Regions from separate parts of the Nostoc sp. UIC 10607 genome, predicted to be linked through region 1. Evidence: riboswitches for the same ligand, from Rfam matches in the RefSeq annotation. Region 1 holds a riboswitch; each other region holds the start of a gene.

Region 1 (3,773 bases):
ACGAGGATTGAAAAGGGTTTTTGACACGTATGACATTCTATATGTCCCTACAATCGTGTTTATAGTATAAATTTCGTGAAATAGTAATGAATTGAGGAGCCACTTGCTTGTACAAAGAAGTTAGAGCACAGTCTTGAGGCTAGACACTAAGCTTTGTGCTTTGATTAAACTGTTATGTAATATAGATAGACTACTTGCTAGCTAATAGCTTACAGGGTTGTCAGTTATAGATACTTGCTCTTGGTTAAAAATGTTTTATTTATCGTTTGAGAAAAATTATGGACTATAACGTTTGGTTTCGCCCTTTCGTCTGGATTGATTATCGACTGGCAGTATTATTCCTGGTAATTATTCCGCTAATTCTCCTGATTTGGGCATTTGTGCAAAAAGCAGAAGGCATACAACGCTTGTTAGCTATATATTGGCGAGTATCAAGCCTAATGGCAATCACTATTTACTTAATGATTGCCCAGTATCCAGTTAGCTTTATCTCTGGGTTGATAGCTCAGATTTTGATCCCGATTTCGCTGTGGTTCTGGGTGGATATTAATGATGAAATTGAGTATCAAACTAGTGGCTCTTTGAAATTGATTTTTACCTCTTGGCGCTGGGCTACAACTGTTTATTGTTTTTTGAGTGCACTAGCCTTTATCCCTTTTTTGGGTTGTGCTTTTTCTGCCAATATGCTAAAGACTGCCTATTGTCGTGTCTGGTTTGAAGCTCCGTTGCTATTCAAAGAATATTTCCATGCTAATAGCAAGGCTGAGTTCTTAGGTTTTCTTGGCATAACTAGTTTAGTAATTTATGTGCTTTACTTAAGCTATTTTGTTCTGATTAAGCTGGGCAAGCAGGGACGTTCAGCCACACCACAGTAATCTTTGCTGCCCACAGTACCTCTAATTTTAAAAACATGAATTCCATTGGCAAGCGACTGGAACAATACACCGCTAAACGCCCCCAAGAAGTCCTACTTGTAACGGTGGAAATTGCTGATGAGCAAGATACCATTGCTGTTTTCAAAGGCTTTTCCAGTTCTTTGATGCGCCCTACGGCATTTGATGCAGATGTACCAGTTTTGCCAGATGGAGCAAACATCCTCAACATTGACCGAGTAGCCAGTCCTTACAATCCTGAAGCACCCCGTTATATTCAACAAGGACTTTCTTGGGAAGCTATGGAAGCTTTATTATCAGAAGTGGGAGTATGAATAAACCGATTGTTTGGATACATGGAGATTGCCTCAGTCCATACAACCCTGTATTGCAAAAATATCCCGATGTCCCAGCTATCTGGGTTTGGGACGAGGCTTTGATAGATGAATGGAAACTGAGTATCAAACGTCTCACCTTCATATACGAATGCTTGCTAGAGTTACCTGTTGTTATCCGTCGCGGTAATGTGGCACAAGAAATTTTAGCTTTTGCTAAAGAACATGATGCGAATTTAGTCGTCGCAGCCAACAGTCCCAGTCCCCGGTTTGATGATATCTGCAATCAAATAAAGGGTTCTATAGCAGTGGAAGTGCTTGAGGTAGAACCATTTTTTGAATATGATGGCTATATTGACCTGAAGCGGTTCTCGCGCTATTGGAAAGTGGCCCAAAATTATGTTTTTGAATAGCTCAATTGTTATATTGTAATGTCTAGCGATCGCTTCTTCTGCCAACGTTTCATTTTGCGATCGCAGATCCAACTGATGAAGCAATCTGCTAGTTACAGCTTACAAATGGCAAAATTTATGAAGCATTAAATTTTCTGACTACCTTCTCGTGCTAAATTACTAAAGCTTGGAGTTGGGAAACTCCGGTGAAATTCCGGGACTGTGCCGCAGCTGTGATGGGATCACCCAAGTCAGAATGCCAACCCTCAAGATGTCCTCAATACACACTCAGCGTCTACTCCCTGCGTTGCACGGGGAAGGAGTTCCAAGTTTGCTTTCTGGATTTGCCACTTGTCCTGGCTTGTTTTATGCTACACCCGCCGCAGATGGTATATTATCTCGCATTAGAATACCAGGTGGAATTATTAGTAGTCAGCAGTGCCGTGTGATCGCAGATATAGCAGAACAGCACGGTGGCGGCTATCTGGATGTGACTAATCGAGCTAATCTACAAGTCCGCGAAATCCACAAGGGGATAAATACTGAAGTTCTAAAGTATTTACAGAGTATAGGACTCGGTTCTCACAATCCTGTTGTAGACCATATTCGTAATATTATGACCAGCCCTACTGCTGGTATCGACCCGCAAGAATTAATCGACACTCGCCCTTTTGTCCAAGGTTGGGATCATTATATTGCTGCACATCCGGCCCTTTCGGGACTGTCAGCAAAATTTAGCGTTTGCTTTGATGGTGGTGGGATAATTCGGGTGTGCGATCGCTTGAATGATATCCTATTTGCTGCTGTCTTAGTTAACAGTAATGTTTACTTCCGCCTCTCTCTCAGTGTAGGGACAAAGGGTCAACCGCCCAGCGATATGGGAATATTGTTACCACCAGAGGAATGTTTGCCCGTTTTGGCAGCGTTGACAGATGTCTATCTAGCTCATAGTAATACTACAAGTAAGCGTCGGCTACGTCTCTTAGAGTTATTGAATACTTTGGGTTGTGAAAATTATCTCCAGGAAGTTAAGCAGCGTCTACCTTTCCCTCTTTTATGCAGTGAAGCAAGAAATGACCTAACCCCCCAACCCCCTTCCCTGCAAGGGAAGGGGGAGAAATTCTCTACTCTTTTGCAAAGAGAGGGTTTGGGAGAGAGGTCAAATGCTAGCTATCAGCATATTGGCATCCACCCCCAACGTCAGAAAGGCTTATTTTACCTTGGTGTTGTCTTGCCCCTTGGGCGATTGGAGAGTAGACAGATGCGGGGTTTAGCAGATTTAGCAGCAAAATATGGCAGTGGAACTCTCAGGCTAACCCCTTGGCAAAATTTGTTGCTAACTGATATTCCTCAGCAATGGGTTGGCGATGTCCAGCGAGAAATTGCTTGCTTAGGATTAGATTTCTCAGCAACCAACATCAAGAGTGCATTAGTTGCCTGTTCTGGAAAAAAGGGTTGTGCTGCTTCTGCTACGAACACCAAGGATCATGCATTGGCATTAGCAGAGTATCTTGAAACTCGCGTCATTCTAGATTGCCCTGTTAATATCCACTTCAGCGGCTGCGAAAAATCCTGCGCCCAGCATAGCAAAAGTGATATTACTCTGCTCGGTGTCAGCATTGAGGCTGACAATGGAACTGTGGAGGGTTATCACATTTATGTTGGTGACAGCAAGCAGAAATCCGGACGTGAAATATATCAATATGTAACTTTTGCCGAACTACCTGCATTCATAGAGCGGATGCTATATGTATATAAAAATCAACGCCTAAATTCTGATGAGTCCTTTGGGAAATTTGCTAATCGATATGCGATCGCCCAATTACAGGATTTATTTAAAATTATTCCTAAATCATTCGTGAACAACAAGATTCCCAAGTTATTGGAAAAGTCGGGAATCTGAGTCTTTCGATTTTCATTGGTCAATCCCAAATTTAAAATCCCAAATTTAATGCCCGACTACATCCGAGATGCCAACGAAATTTACCGTAATTCCTTTGCAATCATCCGGTCAGAAGCAAACCTAGATGTGCTGCCACCAGATGTAGCAAAAGTTGCTGTACGTCTCATTCATGCCTGTGGGATGACGGATATTGTTCCTGACTTGGCATATTCCCCCACAGCGGTGCAATCCGCAAGGGAAGCACTAGCACAGGGAGCGCCGATTCTGTGCG
Region 2 (3,773 bases), on a different contig from region 1:
TTTAGTCTCCGCTTCTCGTCCATACAGTTTCTGAGGAATGCAAAACTGTTCTGAAACATCTTGCAGTCCCAACGACATAGCGTTGATCTGACCCATTTCTGCCAGCTGCCCGGCGCAGCGTTCTAGATCCGCTTTGATGCCCCAGGCACTTTGATAGCGATCCTCCGCATTTTTCGCCATCAACTTCAAAATTATGCCTGAAATGGGTTTGGGAATCGTGGCGTTCAATTTATGCGGAGGAATCGGCGGTTTGGCAATATGACAATGAACTAGCTCCAGGATGTCTTGAGTGGGGAACGGTAGCTGTCCAGTTAACAGTTCGTAGAAGGTCACGCCCAGCGAGTAGAAATCGGTGCGATAGTCGAGCATCCGGTTCATCCGCCCAGTTTGCTCTGGCGACAGATAGGCAAGCGTGCCTTCTAGCACATGGGGACTTTTGAACGTCGGATTCGTGCGGTTAAATTGGGTTGCAATCCCAAAGTCAATAATTTTGACAACGCCAGTATCCAGATTAAAGACTATGTTTCCAGGGTTGATATCTTTATGAATGATATTGGCTGCATGGATTCTGCCAAGAATGTCGGTGAGGGCGATCGCAAGACCTAGAAAAGTGGATAAAGGCATCGGGCAGAAGATATCTGGGCGCTTGTGCATCCATTGCTCTAAGGACTCTCCTCCAAAATCTTCTAAGATAATCACCAGGGTGCGTTGATAGTCCTGCTGGTTGTATGCCTTGACAACTCCTTCCAGATTGAGGGAACGAATAATTTTATATTCCTGTCTGTAGCGAGTCAGTTCTTGAGGTGAGGGATAATCAAACTTTAGCATTTTTACGATGATCCCTACTCCATCCTCTCTAATGCCTCGATACACTAGAGAATTAGAACTTTCGTATATTTTGTTTTGGATAAAAATACCAGGTAGAGCGATCATAGAGCAACTCTTTAGAGAATAATCTGGCATAATCCAAACTATACAGCAATCTAGCTATCTACATCTTTCATCTTCTGAGGTTTTATTTGGTTTCTTTCGTTCATTTCTAGCCAGTTGCAGAGTGATGGCGTTCACTTACGAGCGCTGTATCAATTATGTAGAGCGTTTCTACAGCACTCATTTTACAACTGGCATAGCACGGAACACCAGAAGCGCAAAGTTTTGCCCTATCCCTCGTACAACTTCTTCACTGTCCCGTTATGGTGATATGGTTGAGTCGATGGGGGATAGTCGGTTAAGGTTTGAGTGTCATCGGGACTGAATTTTTGCGACAACAACCATAAGTTGTCCAAGATAACAACCAATAGTTGACCAAGACTGTCACTTAAAGGATAATGTGGCCGAAATTAAAGCATAAAGTGACCGCAAAGCAGAACTGAGTAGGAAAAGTGTTTAAGAGATTTGAATGCGATCGCCGCAGATTGTGTGCAACGAAAAAATAAGCATTTCAGCTTGATCAGGGCGGCCACTTTATCCTTTAAAAACGGCCATCTTATCCTTTAAGTGACAAGCAGTTACAGATAAGGACTTTCCAACAATGGACGTAACTGGATTCGAACCAGTGACCTCTACGATGTCAACGTAGCGCTCTAACCAACTGAGCTATACGTCCTTAACCACACGATTATTAATAATAACACATATTTTCTTGATAAAGCAAGATAAAGGTGTAAATCCATCTTACTAAGAGAAGTACCATTCGACCCTGGTGTATGATCATTGAGGTTATTCGGTTCTGGTAGGGGTCAGCTACCAGAGGTAACGGGGAAAGTTCGGTGCAAATCCGGCGCTGTCCCGCAACTGTGAATTAATTTGAGATTTGAGATTAGCAAACTAAGTAATCCCAAATTCCAAATTGAGTGAGTCAGGATGCCCGCCGAAGTAGATTGATCAGTTCCCCATTTCTGCGAGGTACAGATGACTGCTACTGCACATATTTCCCCAACTAATCGCTTTGGTGTTCCTGACCACACTTTATTTGTTTGCAAAACCTGTGCTAGCGTTTGGCAAGATGGAAAACGTTTAGGTGAAAGTGGTGGCGAACAACTACTACAGCAACTTCAGCACTTGGCACAAGATTGGGACTTGCGAGATCAATTCCCAATTCAAGAGGTTGAATGCATGAGTGCTTGTAATCGTTCCTGTGTAGTTGCCTTTGCTGCCAAGGGCAAATTAACATATCTATTTGGTGATTTAGCCGTTGATGGCAGTGCATCTGCGATACTAGAATGTGCTAGTCAATACTATGCCAAAGCAAATGGTTTACTCCCTTGGTCAGAGCGTCCAGAAGCCCTGAAAAAGGGCATATTGGCAAAGATTCCACCTTTATCTCAATGATGCGAGTTTTAATTTTGGGTGGTACGGGAGATGCCGCAGAACTAGCTGCCAAAGTGGCGACTATCCAAGGGTTAGAAGCAATCACGTCTCTAGCTGGTCGCACCCGTGAACCATCAGTTCCGTTGGGCGATTTACGGGTTGGAGGCTTCGGTGGTGTGGCTGGATTGGTTAGCTATCTCAGAGCAATGCAAATCGACTTATTAATTGATGCAACCCATCCTTTTGCTACTCAGATTTCCTTCAATGCGGCAGATGCTGCAACGGAAGTCGGAGTACCCCATCTGATGTTAATTCGCCCGCCTTGGGAAAAAGGAAGTGGCGATCGCTGGATTGAAGTTGACAGCATTGAAGCCGCAGCAGCATCTGTAGCAAACCAGGCACAGCATGTATTTTTGACAGTTGGGAGGCAAGAACTCGCCGCCTTTGCTCATCTAGAGAAAATATGGTTTTTGATGCGGATGATTGACCCTCCTACCGATGATGCTTTAGTACCACCAGGAATGATATTGTGCGATCGCGGGCCCTTTAGCCTCAATAACGAAAGACAAATCCTGATTCATAACAAGATTGATACCATAGTAAGTAAAAATAGTGGTGGCGATGCAACAAAGCCTAAGATTATTGCAGCGCGAGAACTGGGTGTGAAGGTTGTTATGGTAAATCGTCCAGCCATACCGCCAGGAGAAAAGGTTACTGATGTTGATGGTGCTTTAGCATGGCTATTTGACAAGTTGGACAACTAGTGAAAGAAAGTAAAAGCCGCCAATCAGACTTTTAGCAGTGCTAGGATTTATCCTTGGGAATTGAGCCTTCAATTCCTTCAACATACCAATCCATCGCCAGTTGTCCCCTATCATCCAACACCTTACCCTTTGGCACTCGCACCACCCCTTTTTGGTCTTGCACCGGGCCATCAAAAGGATGTGCACTACCCTGAATAAACTCATCGCGCTTTGCATTCACCAGTTGTTGCACATCCGCAGGAATCGCCTGATTCATGGGGGAAATATCCACCATTCCTTGACCAATGCCATCCCAAACCTCTTGAGACTTCCAAGTATTACTCATTACAGCCAAGGCTTTATCTATATAGAATTTGCCCCATTTGTTAATAGCTGATGTCAGATGGGCTTTTTGACCAAACTTACTCATATCAGTGTTGTAGCCAAAAGCATAAATCCCTTTTTCCTCAGCCAATTGGACAACTGCACCAGAGCCAGTATGCTGCGTTAGTACATCTGCACCTAAATCGACCAAAGCTTGAGCCGCTTCTCTTTCTTTGGCTGGATTGTGCCAACTTTGTACCCAAAGTACCTTAACTTTTGCTTGGGGATTTGTTAGCCTTACTCCTTGAGTGAATGCACCGATTCCCCGAATTACTTCTGGAATTGGATATGCGCCAATAAAACCAACTACATTCGATTTTGTCATCTTGCCGGCAA
Region 3 (3,773 bases), on a different contig from region 1:
TCTACATATTTTCCACCTAGCGCCTCCAATTCTGGATTGCGATAAACGTCATAGGCAAGTAGTTCACAGCCAAACCCCTTCATAATCTGTCCTAAAATCAGACCGATTTTGCCGGTACCGACAATCCCGACTGTGCGCTCATACAAGTTAAATCCTAATAGTCCATCTAGAGAAAAATTGCCTTCTCGGACACGGTTATAGGCACGATGAATTTTGCGATTCAGGCTTAAAATTAATCCTACAGCATGTTCTGCTACCCCATATGGTGAATAGGCGGGAACACGGACAACGGTAATTCCTAAGTCCGCTGCGGCTTGTAAGTCTACATTGTTAAACCCTGCACAGCGAAGGACAACCAGCCTAGTTCCCCGTGAGGCTATAAGCTCTAAAGTTTGCGCGTCAACCTGGTCATGCACAAATACGCAAACCGCCGGAAATCCGGCGGCGAGGATAGCTGTATCCCGATTTAAACGGGGTTCAAAAAATACTAATTCGTGTTGGGTGGGAGAATTTGCAGCTGATAAAAACTGCCGATCATAGACTTTTGTACTGAAGACTGCTACTTTCATGCAAAACCTCAAGCTGTATGCTCCATAATGTTCGACTACATGATACCTTGACAGTTAAAGAAGCAATGTCTACGACGGTCTATTTGGCATCGCACTTTTGAACATTGTCAGTGTTTAGGATTGCTTCTTGTGCAAGCGATTTCATAACTAAAGCAAAAATTTAGAATTCAAATTGAATGGGGAGTAGAGAGTGGTGTTAATTTAAGCTCAAACACTCAATTCCCCTGATGAATTGATAACTGCCAGAGTTCGATTTTATAACAGAGATGGCTATCAAAAATAGTGCGTGCTGCTAACCCTTCGACAATGGGCTTTTCCAGCCAGCGTTTGAATGCTAAACGACCGATCGCATGTAATGGTGGGACTGCGATCGCTACCAAATCTGCAATATATTTAACGGTAGTTAGCCCAAAAGTTCGAAAGTTATCAACACACAAGTCAATCGTTGGTGCAACTTGGGTGGAAATGTCCTCAGTCTTAATTAACTTGAATCCAGCCTGTTGCAAGGCCGCCTGAAGCTCACTAGCGACATGACAATTAGAAAAAATGCCCTCTCTATATCCAGCATCAGAGCGCATCATATCCGCAAGCAATAAATAGCCTCCACTATTTAATAAACGAGCTGCACCTTGAGCCAAATCGCCAACAGCAATATATTGGCTACTTTCACTGAACAGAACTAGGTCATAGGAGTGTGAGGTGTGAAAATCTTCAAATCTGGTTAAGTAAAAAGGCACTTGCCCGTTCGTATTCTTGATAAACTTCTCTTGTTGGAGTGCATCGGGTGCTAATCCCTCAACAATAAAGCCGCGATCGCACAAATATGCTGCGTTACCACCAATACCGCAACCTACATCAATCACAGTTTTGGTTCCCTCTGGAATAAAACTCAAAAGCTTGGCTGCATAGGCTTCTTGAGCCACACGCAGGCGAGTTAGGGTCAATTCCTCACCCTCAGTAGGTAGTGGTTCCCAATACCCGTAATGCAGATAAGAGGAATCTGTGAGTCCCATGTAATAATCTATCGCCGCATTTTGGTAGCGAGTTGGTTTGGAAATGTTGATTGATTTTGGTTTTTGCATTGAGGCTAAGTTTTAAGGCATTAAGCTTGGTTGAAATTCTTCCCAACGTTTGCAAACTTGTTCGTAGCAATCGGGTGGAGTAATTTTTAGCTGGTGTAAGAAATTGACCTCAATTTGAGGATCAGCCTTTAGCACCAGAAGAATATCTTGATGGGGATTGTATGTTGCAACTGCTGAGAGGATGGATGAAATCATTGATGAGCTAATTGATTGCGAGATTGTCCCACAACTCTGACGCGATCGCAAATAAAACCCAATCAGATCACAAGGAAGAAATTGGAGGGTGAAGGGAACCGTATCGAGACTTGTAATTGAAGGATGAGTAACTTGAGTATCAACATCACAAATTACAACCCCCCGCCCAAATGACTGAAATCCTTTCCATGCTGTGTAACCTATTACCAGCAGATTAGTGTGAATAAAGCTGTTTTGCCAGTAGCCAAAATTTCCTTGCCAGATACTCTTTTCCGGTCGCATTTGCTTCCTCCTATAGAACTTTACAACAACTTATGTTTAATTTTGCCCACTTATTTAGTGGTGGAATCTTTGCCAAAATACCCGTTTTCAAAGGTTCAGGTTGTTCTGAGCAAGACAGTAAACCATTAGACTTGTGTAATATTGACTTGCACATTCCAGTACAGCAGATGCACAGCCATCAACGGGTAAATCGCCAAACAGATAGGTTGATTTCCCTTCTGCTGTAAACGCAATAACACAAGAATGGTTACAAGCACTCATGCATTTTGCTCTGGCTCTAAGTTGACCATCCCCTTACAGCGTGAGCTATTTACATGAAAATAGTTGTATTAGCAACAATCAACTAAGCTGATGCGCGTCTAAAGTATATAAACACTCTTGATGGTCGTTAACTGTTGATTGTTGACGGTTAACAGTCATCAGTCATCAGTCATCAGGTAAATGTACAAATTAAATGCGTAACAGCTTAGTAGTACCAATACTTATGCCTAGAAAAACTAGCACAATTGATAGCTACACTTAGAGGTGCAATTTATACCATAAATTAACTGTCTATCGTCTCGTAGCAAGCCATAATCTGTAGCGAATCTCTGGCTCTTTAAAGAAGTGAGACTGACTAATAGTAGAAATATTTATACTTTTGTTCATCTGTACCTCGCAGACGTGTAGAACTTATAAGTCAACTTCGGCGGGCATTCTGACTCTGAGACATAAGTCTCATCACAGCTGCGGGACAGCGCCGGACTTACACCGGACTTTCCCCGTTTCCTCTAGTGGCTGACCTCTACTAGAACCGAGTGAATTTTTTAAGTATATCACCGTTCAATAGTTCAGACAGTTTTTTCATGGCTCTATATAAATACATCTGTGGGTGTCATTGACTCACTAGGTAATTGCAGTAACCACGATGATGGTAAATGTCTTTGGCTTGGGCGTTCCCGAAGCATTCCGTTACGCAGATAAAGCGATAATGTTATAGTAGTATAGGAAATATGGTAAAATTTACCTTACTTCATACCATTTGAATACTCAAATGTGTGAATAATATAACTGGAGAGGTGTCCGAGCGGTTCATGGTGACGCACTCGAAATGCGTTTTGGGGAAACCCAACGGGGGTTCGAATCCCCCCCTCTCCGTTTAAAAGATTTCTAAAGAATTGGACAAAGCGATAATGTTTGGCTTCATAGCTGGCAGGTATGATTATTTGCAAGTATACGAGATTATACTTCAGTATTTACTTAGCCAAATGTTACCCAAACTACACTAAAATATACACCGTTAGTATAGATTTTTGGGATAAACTAATGCCATTGTGTGAGGAGTGAACGATGGCAAATCGCAGCATGGCGAGAGTGCTCTCATTTAGTTTTATCAGCATCTGTTTATATCTGGGCATTAGTATAGGAGTCGTTATCCGGCTTGGGCAATCACAGCGATTAAACGCTGCGACTACACCCACTGAGCCTGTGCAATTTCCATTAGCTATCCCTGAACTTACGCCATCAACAACAGAAGAACAAACCTTTCCAGACACTATTACTATCAAAGCCGTTGGAGATATTATTCCCGGCACTAATTTCCCTAACCATAGATTACCTCGGTTTCGAGATCAATTATTACCAAAGGCAGTGAGAACTCACTTGC

The links. A riboswitch is a leader RNA that binds a small molecule or an ion and turns the genes downstream of it on or off. The one in region 1 is predicted to bind cobalamin.
Region 2: linked by a shared signal. The riboswitch ahead of ACEYW6_RS22155 (DUF1636 family protein) and the one ahead of cobG (precorrin-3B synthase) in region 1 are both predicted to bind cobalamin.
Region 3: linked by a shared signal. The riboswitch ahead of ACEYW6_RS07175 (DUF1636 domain-containing protein) and the one ahead of cobG (precorrin-3B synthase) in region 1 are both predicted to bind cobalamin.

What each region holds. Positions count from the first base shown of each region.
Region 1 covers NZ_JBIQNW010000034.1:42,053-45,825, forward strand. The annotation lists gene ACEYW6_RS23755 (hypothetical protein) at 1-36, opposite strand, end outside; gene ACEYW6_RS23760 (DUF3177 family protein) at 279-875, shown strand; gene ACEYW6_RS23765 (hypothetical protein) at 911-1,207, shown strand; gene ACEYW6_RS23770 (hypothetical protein) at 1,204-1,620, shown strand; cobalamin riboswitch at 1,750-1,882, shown strand; gene cobG (precorrin-3B synthase) at 1,871-3,502, shown strand; gene ACEYW6_RS23780 (precorrin-8X methylmutase) at 3,551-3,773, shown strand, end outside.
Region 2 covers NZ_JBIQNW010000029.1:69,954-73,726, forward strand. The annotation lists gene ACEYW6_RS22145 (PAS domain S-box protein) at 1-933, opposite strand, end outside; tRNA gene ACEYW6_RS22150 (tRNA-Val) at 1,533-1,606, opposite strand; cobalamin riboswitch at 1,708-1,890, shown strand; gene ACEYW6_RS22155 (DUF1636 family protein) at 1,912-2,331, shown strand; gene ACEYW6_RS22160 (cobalt-precorrin-6A reductase) at 2,331-3,074, shown strand; gene ACEYW6_RS22165 (BMP family ABC transporter substrate-binding protein) at 3,115-3,773, opposite strand, start outside.
Region 3 covers NZ_JBIQNW010000005.1:230,797-234,569, reverse strand. The annotation lists gene ACEYW6_RS07190 (2-hydroxyacid dehydrogenase) at 1-569, opposite strand, end outside; gene ACEYW6_RS07185 (methyltransferase domain-containing protein) at 785-1,651, opposite strand; gene ACEYW6_RS07180 (hypothetical protein) at 1,664-2,128, opposite strand; partial or broken gene ACEYW6_RS07175 (DUF1636 domain-containing protein) at 2,139-2,395, opposite strand; cobalamin riboswitch at 2,798-2,941, opposite strand; tRNA gene ACEYW6_RS07170 (tRNA-Ser) at 3,181-3,265, shown strand; gene ACEYW6_RS07165 (CapA family protein) at 3,458-3,773, shown strand, end outside.